2 regions of the Reyranella sp. GW821-FHT14A01 genome follow, and region 1 is predicted to be linked to the other one. Evidence: riboswitches for the same ligand, from Rfam matches in the RefSeq annotation. Region 1 holds a riboswitch; the other holds the start of a gene.
What was found. Region 1 has a riboswitch for S-adenosylmethionine ahead of AC1ROX_RS03210 (O-succinylhomoserine sulfhydrylase). Riboswitches for the same ligand answer to the same signal wherever they lie in the genome.
Positions count from the first base shown of each region.

Region 1 (8,710 bases):
CCTGCTCCAGCCGGCTTCGTCCCGGTCGAGCATGCGCTTCAGCGATTCAAAATGCAGGAAGGCCTGCTGCGCCTCGCCCGCGATCTGCCTGGCCGTATGCTCGGCCATCGCCTCGTCGATATTGTGCAGCTCCCGGCCGGTCTGCATGGCCAGGACCTGCACCATCGCCGCACGTTCGAGGTAATAAAGGTCGTCGTAGGCTTGGGCAACGGTCGGACCCGAGACGATGATGCCATGGTTCCGCAGGAACAGGATGTCCTTGTCGCCCATCGCCCGGCACATGCGCTCGCCCTCGTCGTTGGACAGCGCGACGCCGCCATAGGCCTCGTCGTAGGCGATGCGGCCCCAGTAGCGGAAGGCGTTCTGGGTGCACATTTCGATGCGGCCGTCGCGGATCGAGGTGAGTGCCGTGGCGTAGGGCATGTGGGTGTGCAGCACGACCTTGGCGCGCGGGTTGCCGGCATGGATGCGGGCATGGATGTAGAAGGCGGTCGGCTCGACCTCGTACTTGCCCTCGATGATGTTGCCGTCGCCGTCGGCCATCACGATGTCGGACGGCGTGATCTCCGACCAGTGCAGGCCCTGCGGGTTGACCAGGAAGAGATCGTCGCGGCCGGGCACCGTCATGCTGAAGTGGTTGCAGACGCCCTCGTTCAGCCCGTGCCGCGCGGCGGCGCGCAGGGCGGTGGTCAGGTCGATCCGCGCCTGGGTGACCGGGTCGTTGGCCAGCATTCAAAGGACTCCATTGAAGAAGGGCTCGGCTGCGGGCGATGATGCGGCTAAGCGCATATGTGGCCAAGCAAAATCGCCGCCTGCCGGGAGACGCCTGGATGAACGTTCTGTTCGGTTCGCCGGTGGGAGCCTTGCTGGCGCGGCCATGGGTCGATCCGGTGGGGCTGTATGGCCTGCAACGCTGGTATCTGCCGCTCTCGCGATTGTGGGCCGCGGCCAATCTCGCCGGGATGGATGTCGCCCGATTCCGTGAGGAAATCGGCATTGCCCTGCCGGGCTTCTGGTCGGAGGCGCGATTGCGGGGCCTGCTGGCGCGTCATGGACGGGCGCAGGCCCGTGCAGACGAGACGCGCGCGGCCTGGGAGACCGGCCTCTTCGATCCGGCGGGCGAGGGCGATCCGGAACGGTTGGACGGTCAAAGGCGTGCTGCCGCGACGACTCATCTCGCGACCCGGGCACTCTTCTATCCGTTGCTGTTTCCCCGGCGGCCGCCTCTTGCGCGCTGGCGAATCGACGAGCCGAAGCAGGTCGAACGCGAGCTCGGTCCTGTGCTGGACGACGCTTCCGCCCTCTATGTCGCGCCGATCGCTGTCGAGACCCTGGCGATATCGCGCGACTTCGTGCGGGACGGCATTCGCGAATACTGGCTGCGCGCGCCGACGCCGTCGGCCCGGCTCCAACGACGTGACGGCAGCGAAACACTCTATGCCCGCGTCGCCGAACCTGTCGGTGGGACAAGCGACACCCTGATTTTCGGCAACGGCCTCTGCGTCGAGTCCGAGTTGATGTCGATGGACCGGGGCCCTGGCCCCCAACTCGCCGCGATGGGGTGGAGGGTCATCGAGCCGGTTTCGCCCTATCACGGTCTGCGGGCGATGCCGGGTTTCTATGGTGGGGAGCCGTTCTTCGCGGCAAGCCCGACGAGTTCGATGGATCTCATTGCCGGGCAGGCGATCGAATCGGCGCTCCTGACCGCTTGGGCCCGCGCCCGGTTCGGCGGCAAGGTGGCGCTGGCGGGCATATCGATGTCGTCGTTCGTGGCGCAGTTGGCCGCCAGCCACTGTCATCTCTGGCCGGTCGGAGCGCGCCCCGATGCGGCGATGCTGATCAGCCATTCGGGCCGTGTCGAGGACGTGACATTCGGTGGCGCGCTTGCCGCCATGCTGGGTCTCGACCGGGCACTGGTCGAGGCAGGCTGGTCGCGCGAGTCCCTGGCGCGACTGTCGCGGGCAATCGATCCTGCGGAAACGCCGGCTTTGCCGCCGTCGCGCATCGTTTCAGCGCTGGGCGAAACCGACCGATGGGTGCCCTATCGCGACGGGCTGGCGCTCGCCCAAGGCTGGCGATTGCCGGAGGAGAACGTCTTCCGGTACCAGCTCGGCCATCTCGGCATGCCGGTTCAACTCATCCGCGACGGCACGCCCTTCCAGAGGCTCAGGCAGGTGTTGAACGAGGCGTAGGCGCGCTGTCGGAAATCTCGCGCACCAGCTTGGTGCGGACGGCGCGGCCGAAATGGTCGAAATTGTCGGCCACGATCATGAACGAACCCGGGCCGCCGATGACACTCTCCTCGTAGTACTTGTCGAGGGTGAGGTCGGGCGGGCGGCCGAAATTGCTGCGGTTCATCATCACCGGCAGCCCGTTCACCACGATGCCTTGCGACACCAGCTTGTCCCGCACGATCTCGGCCGGCGGCCCGTCGTTGGTGCGGCCATCGCCCGACACGTCGATGACACGGCGCTTGGCGACGAAGGGCGCATTCTCGAAACGCTGGCCGGCATGGGCGAGGGCGGCGCCGACGGCGGTCCAGCTTTGCGACGCCCGGGGCGCCTCGGCCAGCTTCTCGGCGAAGCGCCGCGCCGCGCCGGGACTGTCGATCAGGGTCCAGTCGAGCACGACGACCTGGTAATGCGTGCCGGCCCATTCGGTGTAGCAGACGGCGATGCGCCTGTTCTCGCCCGACAGGATGGCGTCGATGACCCGGTCGTTGGTCAGGGCCTCGATATAGCCGCGCCGCTGGAGTTCGGCCTCGACCTCGTCGATGGAGCGCGAGACGTCGACGGCCAGCACAAGCTGCAGGTCGACCGGTGTCTGGGCGCGGGCCGATGTTCCCATCGTCAGGGCCGCCAAGGAGCCTACGAGCGCCGACCGTCGCCTCATGCCCACCTCCGTCACAGAGATGAAGCATAACACCCTGGCGCTTCCCGCAAACAAAAACGCCGGAGGAAATCCTCCGGCGTTCCTGTCGACTGTCAGAGCAGTCTATTGCCAGTCTGATCTATTGATCGTCGTCGAAGCCGCGCTTGCGCGGTTCGTAGTCACGGTCTCGGCGCGGACGGTCCGGAGCACCGCCGCCGCCATGGCGACGCGGCGGCTTGCCGAAGTCGCCACCACCGGGAGCACCAGCATCGGGAGGAGGAGCGCTGGAGAAATCGGCGCGGCGATCCCGCATCGGGCCGCCGTCACCACCGCCACCCGGGGCAGCGCCGCGATAACCACCGCCGCCGCCGCCGCCGTCGCGACCGCCACCACCGTAGCCGCCGCCACCGCCGCCGCCGTAGCCTCCGCCGCCACCGCCGCGATAACCACCGCCACCGCCGCCATCACGACCGCCGCCACCACCGTAGCCGCCACCGCCGCCGTCACGACCGCCACCACCGTAGCCGCCACCACCGCCACCGCCGCCATACGGCGGACGCGGACCACGCGGACGGAAGCCGCCGCCATCACGGCCGCCACCACCGCCACCACCAAATCCACCGCCGCCGCCACCGCCGGGCTGACGCTCGACAGCTTCACGAACCGCGATCGAGCGGCCATCCAGCAACGCACCGTTCATGGCCTGCATGGCCGAGGCGCCTTGGTCATCGGTTTCCATCTCGAGGAACGCGAAGCCGCGGCTGCGGCCGGTCTCGCGATCCACGATCACTTTCGAAGTTGTAACGGTGCCGAACTGAGAGAAGGCTTCTTGCAGACGCTCAGACGTGACCGAATAGGGCAGGTTGCCCACAAACAATTTGCGACTCATTCAAGGCTCTGGGCTAGAGGAAGGATCGAGCGGAGTCCGGCGCGCGCTTGCTGGACAAATGCGTCCAAGCGTTTCGATGACCTTTGACAGATGACCAAGTAGCTCACGGGAAGACGTTGACCGGTATCGCGCTCCGCGACTGTGGGCCGAGACTCGTGATGATGCTCGTCGGCTAGTGTCGCAATGCAGCACTTATGCGCTGATTCAAGCCTTGAGTCTACCGCGCAACAGGGTTGAGACGGTACATGTGACGTCTCACAATCAACGGGGAAACGGGAGGGATTGCGAATGATCATCGACCATCGAACCTACGAACTTCAGCCGGGCCGCCTGCGCGACTTCCTCGCGCTCTACGAAAAGGAAGGGCTGCCGGTGCAGCTCAAGTATCTCGGTAATCTGGTCGGCTACTATACAACCGAGGTCGGCAACGTGAACGAGATCGTTCACATCTGGGGCTATGCCGATCTCGCGGATCGCACGAAGCGTCGCGCCGCAATGGCCGCCGATCCCGCCTGGCAGGCTTATTTGCAGAAGAGCCGAGAATATATGAAGACGATGAACAACAAGATATTGGTGCCCACCACCTTCTCACCCACGAAGTAAGGGAAAGATCTCCAACATGGCTACCGTATACCCGCGCCGCAGCGGCGCGCAGGTTCTGATCGATCAACTGCGTATCCACGGCACCGACACGATCTTCGGCGTACCCGGCGAAAGCTACCTGGCCGCCCTCGACGCGCTTTACGCGCAGCGCAATTCCATTCGCTATGTGATTTGCCGCCAGGAAGGCGGCGCGTCCTACATGGCCGAAGCCTACGGCAAGCTGACCGGCAAGCCGGGCGTCTGTTTCGTCACGCGCGGTCCCGGCGCGACCAATGCCAGTGTCGGAATGCATACCGGCTTCCAGGATTCGACGCCCATGATTTTGCTGGTCGGGCAGGTCGCGCGCGAACAGGCCGAGCGCGAGGCGTTCCAGGAAATCGACTATCGCCGCATGTACGGCCAGATGGCCAAGTGGGTGACGCAGATCGAAGATGCCCGCCGCATCCCCGAGATCGTGAGCCAGGCTTTCCATCGCGCGATGAACGGCCGGCCCGGTCCGGTCGTGATTGCACTGCCGGAAGATATGCTGGTCGACGAGGTCGAGGTCGCTGACACCGGACCCTACAAGGTCGCGCGCGGCGCGCCGGCGCCGGAAGACATGGCGACGTTCCGCGAACTGCTCGCCGCGGCGAAGCAGCCGCTGGTCATCCTGGGCGGCGGCGGCTGGGACGAGAAGGCCTGCGCCGACATCAAGGAGTTCGTCGAAGCCAATCACCTGCCGGTGACAACCGCCTTCCGCAACCAGGACCTGATCGACAACCGCCACGATAATTTCGTCGGCGACCTCGGCATCGGCGTGAACCCGCCGCTCGGCAAGCGCATCAAGGAGAGCGATCTCATCATCGCGATCGGTCCGCGTCTCGGCGAGGCGACGACCGGCGGCTACACGCTGTTCGACCTGCCGGTGCCGGCGCAGAAGATGGTGCATGTGCATGCCGGTGCCGAGGAACTCGGCCGCGTCTATCAGGCGACCCTGCCGATCAACTCCGGCATGTCGCAGTTCGCCGCCGCGGCCAAGGCGATGAAGCCGGTCGATGCCTCGGCGTGGAAGGCGGGCGTGCCCACGGCGCGCGCTGACTATCTGAAGAACATCGAGCCGACGCCGCAACCCGGTTCCGCCAACCTCGCCGAAATCGTCGGCTGGCTGAACAAGCGTCTGCCCGACGACGTGATCGTCACCAACGGCGCCGGCAACTATGCCGGTTACGTTCACCGCTTCTTCCAGTATCGCGGCTTCCGCACCCAGCTCGCGCCGACCAACGGCTCGATGGGCTACGGTGTGCCATCGGCGGTGGCGGCGAAGATCGCCGCGCCCGGCCGCACCGTCGTGTCGTTCAGCGGCGACGGCTGCTTCCTGATGAACGGGCAGGAGTTCGCCACCGCCGTCCAGCACGGTGCCAACGTGGTGTTCATCGTGGTCGACAACGGCATGTACGGCACGATCCGCATGCATCAGGAGCGTGAGTATCCGACGCGCGTGCACGGCACCGAGCTCAAGAACCCCGACTTCGCGGCCTATGCCCGCGCGTTCGGCGGCCACGGCGAGACGGTCGAGCGCACGGCGGACTTCGAGGCGGCGTTCGAGCGCGCGCTGGGCGCCGGCAAGCCCGCGATCATCCATGTGAAGACGGACGCCGAGGCGATCACCTCGCGCATCACCATGACCAAGCTCCGGGAGCAGGCGCTCGCCAAGCAGAAGCACTAGATCGAGATCGGATCAAAATTCCTCCCCCGTCAAACGGGGGAGGTGCCCCCGAGGGAGGCGGAGGGGGAAGGCCATAGATCTGAACTCTCCGAAACCGACAAATCATCGCGTTGCTTTCCCCCTCCCGGCCTCCCCCGTAAGACGGGGGAGGAGAAAGGCAGGGGTGATCTCAAATAGAGAAGAAACAACAACGAAGGGGGAAACAATGAGCATCACACGTCGCGCTGCCCTGGGCACTCTCGGGGCAGCGTCGCTGGCGTCGTTCGCGGGAACGGCGCGGGCACAGGCTGAATGGCCCAAGGGCCAGCCGATCAAGGTGCTCATCCCCTTCGCGCCGGGCGGCGTGCCCGACATCATCGCCCGCATCGTCACGCCGAAGATGGCCGAAGGGCTGGGACAGTCCTTCGTCATCGACAACAAGCCGGGTGCGGGCGGTGGTCTCGCCGGCCAGCTTCTCGCGCAGGCCGCACCCGACGGTTACACGCTGCTGATGGGCACGGTCTCCACCCTGGCGATCGTGCCCGCCATCAACCCGTCGCTGAAATACGATCCGACCAGCTTCGCCGCGATCGGCCTCGCCGCCATCGTGCCGATGGTCGTGCTCGTCCGTCCTGAGTCTCCGGCGCAGGACATCCCCGGCCTGATCGCGTTGATCCAGCGCAGCCCGAAGTTCGACTACGGTTCGTCGGGCAACGGCTCGATCCTGCATCTCACCGCCGAGCTCTTCCGTCTGCGCACCGGCGTGAAGATGCAGCACATCCCCTATCGCGGCTCGGCGCCGGCGCAGCAGGCGCTGCTCGCCGGCGAGATCGACGTGGTGTTCGATGCGCTCGCACCGGCGATGGGCCAGATCCAGGCGGGCAAGCTGCGCGCCGTCGGACTTGCCATGGCCAAGCGCTCGCCGGCCCTGCCCGATCTCAAGACGGTCGGCGAGCAGGGCGTCGCCGGAGTCGAGGCCTATACCTGGGCCGGCCTCTATGCGCCCGCAGGCACGCCGGCGCCGATCGTGCAGCGCCTGAATGCCGAGCTGCTGAAGGCGCTGAAGGACCCCGAGGTCGCCAAGAAGATCTCCGACCTTGGCTACGAGATCGCCTCCTCGACCCCGGCCGAGCTCGCCGCCCATACGGCAGCCGAGCTGAAGAAGTGGACCGAGGTCGCCAAAGCAGCCGACGTGAAGCCCGATTGAAGGGCTTGCGTCCGGCTACCGCCCTCCTTATAGAGGCGGTCCGTGGAGATTTGAGCCGACCGGCTTGCGACCACGTTAAACATCGCTAAAAGGTCGGAGGTGCTCGCAAAGCCCCCGTCCTTCTAGGTCGGGGGTTTTTCGTTTGCGTTGCCGGGAAAGGGCACGCGGCGAGAGGAGAAGTGTGATGGACGGATCGATTCCGAAGAAGAAGACCGAGGCCGATATCTCGAAGTGGCGCACCCAGACCCGCGCCGTGCGCGGCGGGCAGGTCCGCAGCAATTTCGACGAGACGTCGGAAGCGCTGTTCCTGACCTCGGGCTACGCCTATTCGAGCGCCGAGGAGGCCGAGGCGACCTTCAAGGGCGAGAGCAACCACTACCAGTATTCGCGCTTCGGCAATCCGACCGTCACCATGTTCGAGAACCGGCTCGCGGCGCTGGAAGGCGCCGAGGCCTGTCGCTCGACCTCGACCGGCATGTCGGCAGTATTCTTCGCGCTGCTGGCCCTGCTCAAGTCGGGCGATCGCGTCGTCGCGGCGCGCCAACTGTTCGGCTCCTGTCACTACATCGTGGCCGACCTGCTGCCGAAGTACGGCATCCAGAGCGAACTGGTCGATGGCGGCGATCTCGCGCAGTGGGAGAAGGCGCTCTCCAAGCCCACGCAGGCCGTGCTGTTCGAATCGCCGTCCAACCCGATGCTCGACATCGTCGACGTGAAGGCGGTGTGCGATCTCGCGCACAAGGCCGGCGCCAAGGTCGTGCTCGACAACGCCTTCGCCACGCCGATCCTGCAGCGGCCGCTCGAATTCGGCGCCGATGTCGTGGTTCACTCCGCCACCAAGTACATCGACGGCCAGGGACGCACCCTGGGCGGCGCGGTGCTGGGCTCGAAGGAGTTCATCATCGACAAGCTGCAGCCGATCATCCGCAACACCGGCCCCGCGCTCAGCCCGTTCAACGCCTGGGTTCTGGTCAAGGGCCTGGAGACGCTGGGCCTGCGCGTCGAGCGCCATTGCGCCAATGCCCGCCGCGTCGCCGACGCGCTGGCCGCGCATCCGGCGATCGGCCGCGTGCTCTATCCGGGTCGTCCCGACCATCCGCAGCATGCGCTGGCGGCCAAGCAGATGTCGGATTTCGGTGGCGTGGTGACGTTCGACCTCAAGGCCGGCAAGTGGGCGGCGTTCGAGACGCTGAACCGCCTGCAGATCGTCGACATCTCCAACAACCTGGGCGACGCGAAGAGCCTGGTCACCCATCCCGCGACGACGACGCACATGCGCATCGGCGCCGAAGAGCGTGCGAAGCTCGGCATCACCGACGGCACCGTACGCCTCTCGGTCGGCCTCGAGGATGTCGAGGACATCATCGCCGATCTCGTGCAGGCGCTGGGCGGCTGACGCCGGCATTCGGAGAAGACCATGTCGCTCTCGGCCGACCTGTGGGCGGCGAATTCGGAC
Region 1 covers NZ_JBXAPM010000001.1:650,643-659,352, forward strand. The annotation lists gene AC1ROX_RS03175 (aldolase) at 1-732, opposite strand, end outside; gene AC1ROX_RS03180 (hypothetical protein) at 831-2,192, shown strand; gene AC1ROX_RS03185 (DUF1194 domain-containing protein) at 2,167-2,892, opposite strand; gene AC1ROX_RS03190 (RNA recognition motif domain-containing protein) at 3,011-3,760, opposite strand; gene AC1ROX_RS03195 (NIPSNAP family protein) at 4,049-4,363, shown strand; gene AC1ROX_RS03200 (thiamine pyrophosphate-binding protein) at 4,380-6,068, shown strand; gene AC1ROX_RS03205 (Bug family tripartite tricarboxylate transporter substrate binding protein) at 6,274-7,254, shown strand; SAM riboswitch at 7,287-7,363, shown strand; gene AC1ROX_RS03210 (O-succinylhomoserine sulfhydrylase) at 7,439-8,650, shown strand; gene AC1ROX_RS03215 (TenA family protein) at 8,672-8,710, shown strand, end outside.

Region 2 (8,710 bases), on a different contig from region 1:
AAGTGCTGACCGGCAGCAAGGCCGACCGGCTCTATCTCCGGCATGGCTTCGTGAAGCTCAGGGAAGACGAGATCGAAGGCTTCTACGAGCGGCCGGCATCATCATAGGAGCGCGCCACTCCAGTGGCGCAATCATGATCATGAGCGCCACTGGAGTGGCGCGCTCCATTGATCAATCCCGTCTCAACATGAACACCGCCTGCTCGCCGATCACGTTGGCGAGCAGCGGCGGCAAGTTGATGCGGCGGCTCTTGCTGTTGAGCACGATGGCGCGCTCGATACGCACGCCCATGGTGCGGCACAGCGCGCGGAAATCGTCGATGCTGCAGAGATGGATGTTGGGCGTGTCGTACCACTTGTAGGGCAGCGACGCGGTCTCGGGCATGCGGCCACCGAACACCAGCCGCAGCCTCACCTGCCAGTGGGCGAAGTTGGGGAAGGAGACGATGGCGCGCTTGCCGACGCGCAGCATCTGCTCCAGCACCCGGCGCGGCTCGCGCGTGGCCTGCAGGGTCTGGCTCAGGATCACATAGTCGAAGGCGGCGTCGGGATAGTCGCGCAGGTCGGTGTCGGCGTCGCCCTGCACCACCGACAGGCCGTTGGCGACGCAGGCATTCACGCCGGCCTGGCTGAGCTCCATGCCACGCGCATCGACCCTCTTGCCGTTCATCAGGTGGGCCAGCAGCGCACCGTCGCCGCAGCCGACGTCGAGCGCGCGCGTGTTGGGCTCCACCATGTCGGCGATGAGCTGCAGGTCGACGCGGATCGGGGCGTTCATCGCGTCGCACTCCCGAGGCCGCGCACCGTGGCGGCCCCCTGCAGGAAGCCGGAGAGGGTGCGGAACATCTCCGGCTCGTCGAGCAGGAAGGCGTCGTGGCCCTTGTCGCTGTCGACCTCGACGAACGACACGTTGGCCGCGACGGCGTTCAGCGCCTGCACGACCGCGCGGCTCTCGCGCGTCGGGAACAGCCAGTCGCTGGTGAAGGACATCAGGCAGAAGCGCGTCGCCGTGCCCTTGAAGGCATTGGCCAGCACGTCGCCATGCGCTCCCGCGAGGTCGAAATAGTCCATCGCGCGCGTGATGTAGAGATAGGAGTTGGCGTCGAAGCGGTCGACGAAGGTCGAACCCTGGTGGCGCAGATAGCTCTCGACCTGGAAATCGGCGTCGAAGCCGAAGCCCAGCGCATCGCGGTTCTGCAGGGCGCGGCCGAACTTGCGCTGCAGCGCCTGCTCCGAGAGATAGGTGATGTGCGCGGTCATGCGGGCCACCGCGAGGCCGCGTGCCGGGTTGGTCTGGGACAGCCGATAGTCGCCGCCCTTCCATTCCGGATCGGCCATGATGGCCTGGCGCCCGACCTCGTGGAACGCGATGTTCTGCGCCGAATGGTGCGCGGCGCAGGCGATCGGCACGGCCGAGAAAACGCGCTTCGGGTACGCCGCCGCCCACTGCAGCACCTGCATGCCGCCCATCGAGCCGCCGATGACGCAGAACAGGTCGGGAATGCCGAGATGGTCGAGCAGCGCCGCCTGCACCCGCACCATGTCGCCGATGGTCACGACCGGGAAGCGCAGGTTCCAGGGCTGGCCGGTCGCGGGATCGTGGGCCTGCGGACCGGTCGTGCCCATGCAATGGCCGAGCACGTTGATGCAGATGATGAAATAGCGCTCGGGGTCGAGCACCTTGCCCGTGCCGATCAGGCTCTCCCACCAGCCGTCCTTGCCGGTGACGGGATGGCGGTCGGCGACGAACTGGTCGCAGGTCAGGGGATGGCAGACCAGGATGGCGTTCGACTTGTCGGCGTTCAGCGTGCCGTAGGTCTGGTAGGCCACCCGGTAGGGGCCGAGTTCGACGCCGCAATCGAGGCGCAGCGGCCGGTCCACGCCCAGGATCGCGTGGCGGCACTGGGCGAGCGCCTTGCGTTCGGCATCGGTGAGGTCGTCCAGCACAGTCCTCTCCAGACAAATCGCCAACGAAAAAGCCCCCGACCGGAAGGGCGGGGGCTTTTTCGAGCACTCCGACCTTTTAGCGATGTTTAACGTGGTCGCAAGCCGGTCGGCCCAAATTCCACGGAGAGGTGTCTATACGGTTGTGGGCGCCGGGAGGCAAGCCTCTTGCGGCTTGTTTGCCTTTACGCGGGCAGTACGAACGTAGTATCGCCGCTGCGCACAGGAAAAAACGGCCTAATGGACGCTCCCAGTCTCGACAGCTTGCGGCAGGAAATCGACGCCATCGACACGGACCTGCACGGCCTGATCCGCCGCCGCGCGGAGGTCGTCGGGCATATCTCCGCAGCCAAGCCTGCGGGCGGTCTTGCCTTGCGTCCGGGTCGTGAAGCGCAGGTCCTGCGCAAGCGGCTGGCGACGCATGACGGCCGGTTCCCGTCGGGCGCCGTCTATCGCATGTGGCGTGAAATGATGAGCGCCTTCACGCTGATCCAGACACCGGGCCTCAAGATCGCGATCTGCCGTCCCGATGACCAGCCCGGCTACTGGGACCTCGCGCGCGATCACTTCGGCTGCCAGATCCCCTTCGTCGCCCATGACACGCCGGCCGGCGTGCTGGCGGCGGTGCGGGCCAGCACGACGACAATTGGTGTCGTGCCCGCCCCGCTCGAAGCCGATTCGGCACCCTGGTGGCCGCTGCTCGCCGGCAAGGATACGACCCTGCCGACCGTCGTGGCCCGTCTTCCGTTCCTGGCCATGCCGAATGCCCGTGCGCGCGGCATCTCGGCCTTCGTGCTGGCCCGTATCGATGCCGAGCCGAGTGGCGCGGATCGCGCCATGGTCGCCATCGAGGCGAAGAACGGTCTCAGCCGCGACCGCATCGCCGCCGCGCTGGCCAAGGCCGGCCTGCCCGCCTTCACCTCGGCGCTGGACCAGGTCGTGGCCGGGGTGCATCACTATCTCGTCGAGGTGCCGGGCGTGATCGCCGATGAAGATCCGCGCCTGCGCGAACTCGAAGCAGCCTTGGGACTGGAAAAAGGCTGCGCGGCGGCCATCGGCGCCTATGCCGTGCCGATCGACGCCAAGCCGTGATCTGAACTTTCACAGGAGACTGGCATGAGCGCGCTCACCCCGCGTCCGGGCATCATGAAGATCGCGCCCTATGTGCCGGGCAAGGACTCGATCGACGGCAAGGAGACGATCGCCAAGCTCTCGTCCAATGAGGGCGCGCTGGGCCCGTCGCCCAAGGCGATGGCGGCCTATGCCAAGGCGGCGGCCGAGCTGCACCGCTATCCCGACGGCGACACCGGGGCGCTGCGCAAGGCGATCGGCCGCCACTACGGCCTCGATCCGGCGCGCATCGTCTGCGGCGCGGGCTCCGACGAGATCCTGAACCTGCTGGTCCGCGCCTACTGCGGCCCGGGCGACGAGCTGGTCTACAGCCAGTACGGCTTCCTGATGTACGCGATCAACGCGCTGGGCGTCGGCGCGACGCCGGTCGCGGCGCCGGCCAAGGATTACGGCAGCGACATCGATGCGCTGCTGGCCGCGGTGACGGACAAGACGCGCATCGTCTGCCTCGCCAACCCGAACAACCCGACCGGCACCTACGTCTCCAAGGACGACGTGCGCCGCCTGCATGCCGGCCTGCCGAAGAACGTGCTGCTGATCATCGACTCGGCCTATGCCGAGTATGTCAGCAAGAACGACTACGAGTCGGGCGTCGAGTTGGTCGACCAGGCCGAGAACGTGGTGATGACCCGCACCTTCTCGAAGATCTACGGGCTGGGCGGCCTGCGGCTCGGCTGGATGTACGGGCCGGCCGGGATCGTCGACGTGATGAGCCGGCTGCGCCAGCCGTTCAACGTCAATCTGCCGGCGCAGATCGCGGGCATCGCGGCGCTCGAGGACATCGCCCATACCGACGCCAGCCGCACCAACAACGATATCTGGGTGCCGTGGCTCAGCGCTGAACTGACCAAGCTCGGCCTCGCGCCGGTGCCGAGCGTCGGCAACTTCGTGCTGGTGGGCTTCGGCTCGAAGGACCGAGCGATGGCCGCCAACGACTGGCTGATGAACGACGGCCTGATTCCGCGCCTGGTCGCGGGCTACGGCCTGCCCGAGCATCTGCGCATCACCGTCGGCACCGAGGCCGAGGTGAAGGCGGTGCAGGCCTCGCTGGCCCGCTTCGTGGCGGCAGGCAAATGAGCGAGCCCCTGTTCAACAAGATCGCACTGATCGGCATCGGCCTGATCGGCGGCTCGATCGCGCTGGAGGCGCGCAAGCGCGGCCTCGCCAAGCACATCGTCGCGGCGACGCGCAGTGCCGAGACCGCCGCCCTCGCCAACAAGCTCAAGCTCACCGACCATTGCGGCACGGATCTCGCGGACGCCTGCAAGGACGCCGACCTGGTGATCGTCTGCACGCCGGTCGGTGCCTGCGGACCGGCGACGAAGACCATCGCGTCGAGCCTGAAGCCCGGCTGCATCGTGTCGGACGTCGGCTCGGTGAAGCAGACCGTGATCGCCGACATGCTGCCGCACATCCCCGAGGGCGTGCATTTCGTGCCGGCCCATCCGGTGGCCGGCACCGAGAATTCAGGCCCCGAGGCCGCGCTGCTCGACCTGTTCGAGGGCCGCTGGTGCATCCTGACGCCGCTGCCCGACAGCGACGCCGCGGCCGTCGCCAAGCTCGAAGCCTTCTGGAAGGGGCTGGGCAGCCAGGTCGAGCGCATCGATGCCAAGGATCACGACCGCATCCTGGCGATCACCTCGCACCTGCCGCACCTGATCGCCTACACGATCGTCGGTACGGCCGACGATCTCGGCGGTCATCTCAACAGCGAGATCCTGAAGTTCGCCGCCGGCGGCTTCCGCGACTTCACGCGCATCGCGGCGTCCGATCCGACGATGTGGCGCGACGTGTTCATGAACAATCGCGAGGCCGTGCTCGAAGTGCTGCAGCGCTTCCAGGAGGATCTCTTCTACCTGCAGCGCGCGATCCGCTGGGGCGAGGGCGACAAGCTGTTCGACCTGTTCACGCGCACCCGCGAAATCCGCCGCGCCCTGATCCATCTCCACCAGGCCTAACGGCTTGAGCGCCAAGCCAAGGTGGGTTTTCGGCTACGGCTCCTTGATGTGGAATCCGGGCTTCGCGACGCCGGAGACGCAGGCCGCGCGGCTGCAGGGCTGGCACCGCGCCTTCTGCATCTATTCGGAGCATTATCGCGGCACACCGCAGAAGCCGGGCCTGATCCTGGGACTGTTGCCGGGCGGATCGTGCCGCGGCCTGGCACACCGGCTGCCGGCCGCCACCTATGACGAGGTGCGCCGCTACCTGATCCATCGCGAGATCGACAATGACGGGGTCTACGAGGAGACGGTGCGGCCGATCCATCTTGATGATGGGCGCACCGTGCCGGCGCTGGTCTATCTCGCCGACCGCTCGCACCGGCAGTTCGCCGGCAAGCTGCCGGCGGACGAAGCGTTAAGACTGATCCGCCAGGGCCATGGCGCCACCGGCAGCAGCCTCGAGTATGTGCAGAACACGGTCACCCATCTCGGCGAGCTCGGTCTCAGAGACCGCTCGCTCGAGATGCTGGCCCACACCGCCGCAGGCGGTGCAGCGCCTCGTGCCGCTAGCGGCGCGCGGCCTCGGTCGCGAACACCGACTTCACGACGAAGCTGAGTTCCTCGCGCGACTGCTCGACCGACAGGCCGAGACGCTGGCGCAGGACGACCCAGCTTTCCGGCGCGATGGCCAGGGCCAGCGCCGTCAGCGTCCGCTGGCGCGACTCCGCCGGCAGCGCGCCCAACTCGGGAGCGAAGGCCTGCGAGAGCTGCGCGGTGTTGGCGCTGTAGATCTGCGAGATCATGTCGGCGGCTTCCGGCGAGCGGCGCTGCAGCGTCTCGACGAAGGTCCACATCGGACGGAGCTGCTCGTAGCGGTCGGCGCACTGGTTGATCATGTTGGCGATACGCTGCTCGGTCGGCCCGACGGCCGCGATCTCCGGCGCCTCGCCGACCAAAGCGGCCAGGACGCGGCCGAGGACGGCGACGTACAGCTCGGCGGTGTCGGCGAAGTGCTGGAATACCGTGCGCGCGGAGACGCCCGCCATCTGGGCGATGTCGCGGACGATCGGCGCAACCTGGCCCGCCGTGGCGAGGGCGAGCGCCGACGCGACGATCGATTCGCGCGTGCGGGCGACGCGGTCACCGCGGCCGGCCGTCTGGAGCTGTTTGTTGTGCAGGGTCTGAATGTCCATTAACTGACTCCCGGCGAGTGTGTTGCCGCCCGGTCGGCAACCGTGGCGATATTAGCGATCTGGGATGCAAATCACTATATATGAAGCTACTAGTGCATCGTCATTTCAAGTGCTGCGATGCGCTATAAGGGCGCTATCGACGTAAGTTTCGCGTAAGCCGACGGTGCCCCGATGTCCGAGAAAAACTTTGCTCCCGCCTCTCTCGCCGCCCAGGCGATGGGGTGGGTCGACCCGATCACCCGGGCCGTGGTGCCGCCCATCCACATGGCCAGCACCTATCTGCGCGACGAGGATAATGCCTACAGTTCGGGGCGCATCTATGCGCGTTCGGACAATCCCACGTTCGACCATGCCGAGGCAACGCTGACGGCGCTGGAAGGCGGCGCCAAGTCGCTGATCTTTTCCTCGGGCATGAGTGCCGCGACCGCCTGCTTCCTGGCCCTCGCGCCGGGTGACCATGTCGTGACCTCCAAGGTCATGTACTGGGCGCTGCGCAACTGGCTGATGACCTTCGCCACGCACTGGGGCCTCAAGGTCGAGTTCGTCGACACCGACAAGACCGACCAGGTGGCGGCAGCCGTGAAGCCTGGCGTCACCAAGCTGGTCTGGATCGAGACGCCGGCCAATCCGACCTGGAGCGTGTCCGACATCGCAGCCATCGCCGAGATCGCGCACAAGGCCGGCGCCTTGCTGGGCGTCGACTCGACGGTGGCGACACCGGTGCTGACGCGGCCCATCGAGCACGGCGCCGACATCGTGATGCATTCGGCGACCAAGTACCTCAACGGACACTCCGACATCATCGCCGGCGCGCTGACGGGCGCGCGCGACGATGCCTACTGGGCGAAGCTGCGCGCCATCCGCTCGCAGCTCGGCACCATCCTCGGCCAGACCGAGGCGTGGCTGCTGATGCGCGGCATGCGCACCCTGTTCCCGCGCGTCGCCTGGGCCTGCAAGTCGGCGCAGGGTCTCGCCGAGAAGTTCGCCGAGCATCCGATGATCGAACAGGTCCTCTATCCCGGCCTGCCCTCCTTCGCCGGCCATGCGGCGGCGGCGAAGCAGATGAGCGGCGGCTTCGGCGGCATGCTGTCAGTCCGCGTGAAGGGCGGCGAGCGTGCCGCCATCGCCACGGCCGCGCGCGTCGGCCTGTGGAAGCGCGCCACGTCGCTGGGCGGCGTCGAGAGCCTGATCGAGCACCGCGCCAGCATCGAGGGCCCGGGCACGCCCTGCCCGCCCGACCTGCTGCGGCTCTCCGTGGGCGTCGAGGAAAGCAGCGACCTGTTCGACGATCTCGACCAGGCGCTGAAGCGCGCGCACAACGCCTGATCCGCCTCATTGGAGCGCGCAACTCCAGTTGCGCTCATGCCTTGCTCGCCGACCAGCTTGAGCGCAACTGGAGTTGCGCGCTCCCTTGATCGTCCCTCGGACGACTACGCCGACGCTCCAAACACCGAACCAAGCCCCGCGCCGATGCGCTCGTTCATCATCTCGATCGAGCCGTCGGTGTAGGCCGCGATCTTGGCACCCGCGAGGTGGCGGGCCAGCGGATAGTCGGCGCGCAGGCCGTTGGCGCCCATCGCCTGGATGCAGTCGGCGATGCGCTGCACGGCCATGTCGGTCGCGAACTTCTTGGCATAGGCCGCCGGCATGACGGCATCGGCGCCTTCGTCGATCAGGCGCGCGGCGCGATAGGTAAGGAGGCGTGCCGCCTCGAGATCGGTCGCGGCATCCACGAGCTTCCAGCGCACGCCCTGATGCTCGATCACCGGCTGGCCGAAGGTCTTGCGCTGCTGCGTGTAGCGCACCGCCGTCTCCAGCGAGGCCTGCAGCATGCCGCAGCACAAGGCCGCGACATAGGCGCGGGCGCCGTTGATGCCGGCGAGTGCGGCCTTGAAGGCCTTGCCCGGCGGATGCAGCACCGCCTCGTCGGGCGCGAAATAGTCGACCAGCCGGAAGCCGCCGACGCCGATCGCGTGGCCGCCATGCAGCTCGAACGGCTTCTCGCGATGGAAGCCCGGCCGCTCCGCCTCGATTGCGAGGCAGATGATGCCGCGATAGCCCTGCGACCTGTCGGTCTGCGCATAGGCAACGGAAAGACCCGCGACCGCGGCGTTGGTGATCCACGCCTTGGCGCCGTTCACCTTCCAGCCGCCGTCGACGCGCACGGCTTCCATCTCCAGTCCGCCGAAGTCGCTGCCGACGCCAGGCTCGCTCAAGCCGGCACAGCCAATCAGCTCGCCGGTCAGCATGCGCGGCAGCAGGCGCGCGACATGGGCCGGCTGGCCGTCGCGCGCGAAGCGCGCGCAGGCATTGTGATGGTTGATCAGGGCAAAGGCGAAAGCGAAGTCGTGCCGCGCGATCTCCTCGAAGGCGCGCAGCTTGCAGGAGAAGGACAGGCCCTGCCCGCCATGCTTCTTCGCCAGCTCGATCGTGTTGAGGCCGATGGCGCAGGCCGCCTTGATCGCCTCCAGCGGATAGCGGCGCTCCCATTCCCAGCGCGCGG
Region 2 covers NZ_JBXAPM010000002.1:195,557-204,266, reverse strand. The annotation lists gene AC1ROX_RS04775 (GNAT family N-acetyltransferase) at 1-107, shown strand, start outside; gene metW (methionine biosynthesis protein MetW) at 172-777, opposite strand; gene metX (homoserine O-acetyltransferase MetX) at 774-1,943, opposite strand; SAM riboswitch at 2,003-2,078, opposite strand; gene AC1ROX_RS04760 (chorismate mutase) at 2,184-3,035, shown strand; gene hisC (histidinol-phosphate transaminase) at 3,060-4,151, shown strand; gene AC1ROX_RS04750 (prephenate/arogenate dehydrogenase family protein) at 4,148-5,032, shown strand; gene AC1ROX_RS04745 (gamma-glutamylcyclotransferase) at 5,037-5,630, shown strand; gene AC1ROX_RS04740 (TetR/AcrR family transcriptional regulator) at 5,581-6,207, opposite strand; gene AC1ROX_RS04735 (trans-sulfuration enzyme family protein) at 6,379-7,533, shown strand; gene AC1ROX_RS04730 (acyl-CoA dehydrogenase family protein) at 7,638-8,710, opposite strand, start outside.
Region 2: another riboswitch for S-adenosylmethionine. It lies ahead of metX (homoserine O-acetyltransferase MetX); the one in region 1 lies ahead of AC1ROX_RS03210 (O-succinylhomoserine sulfhydrylase).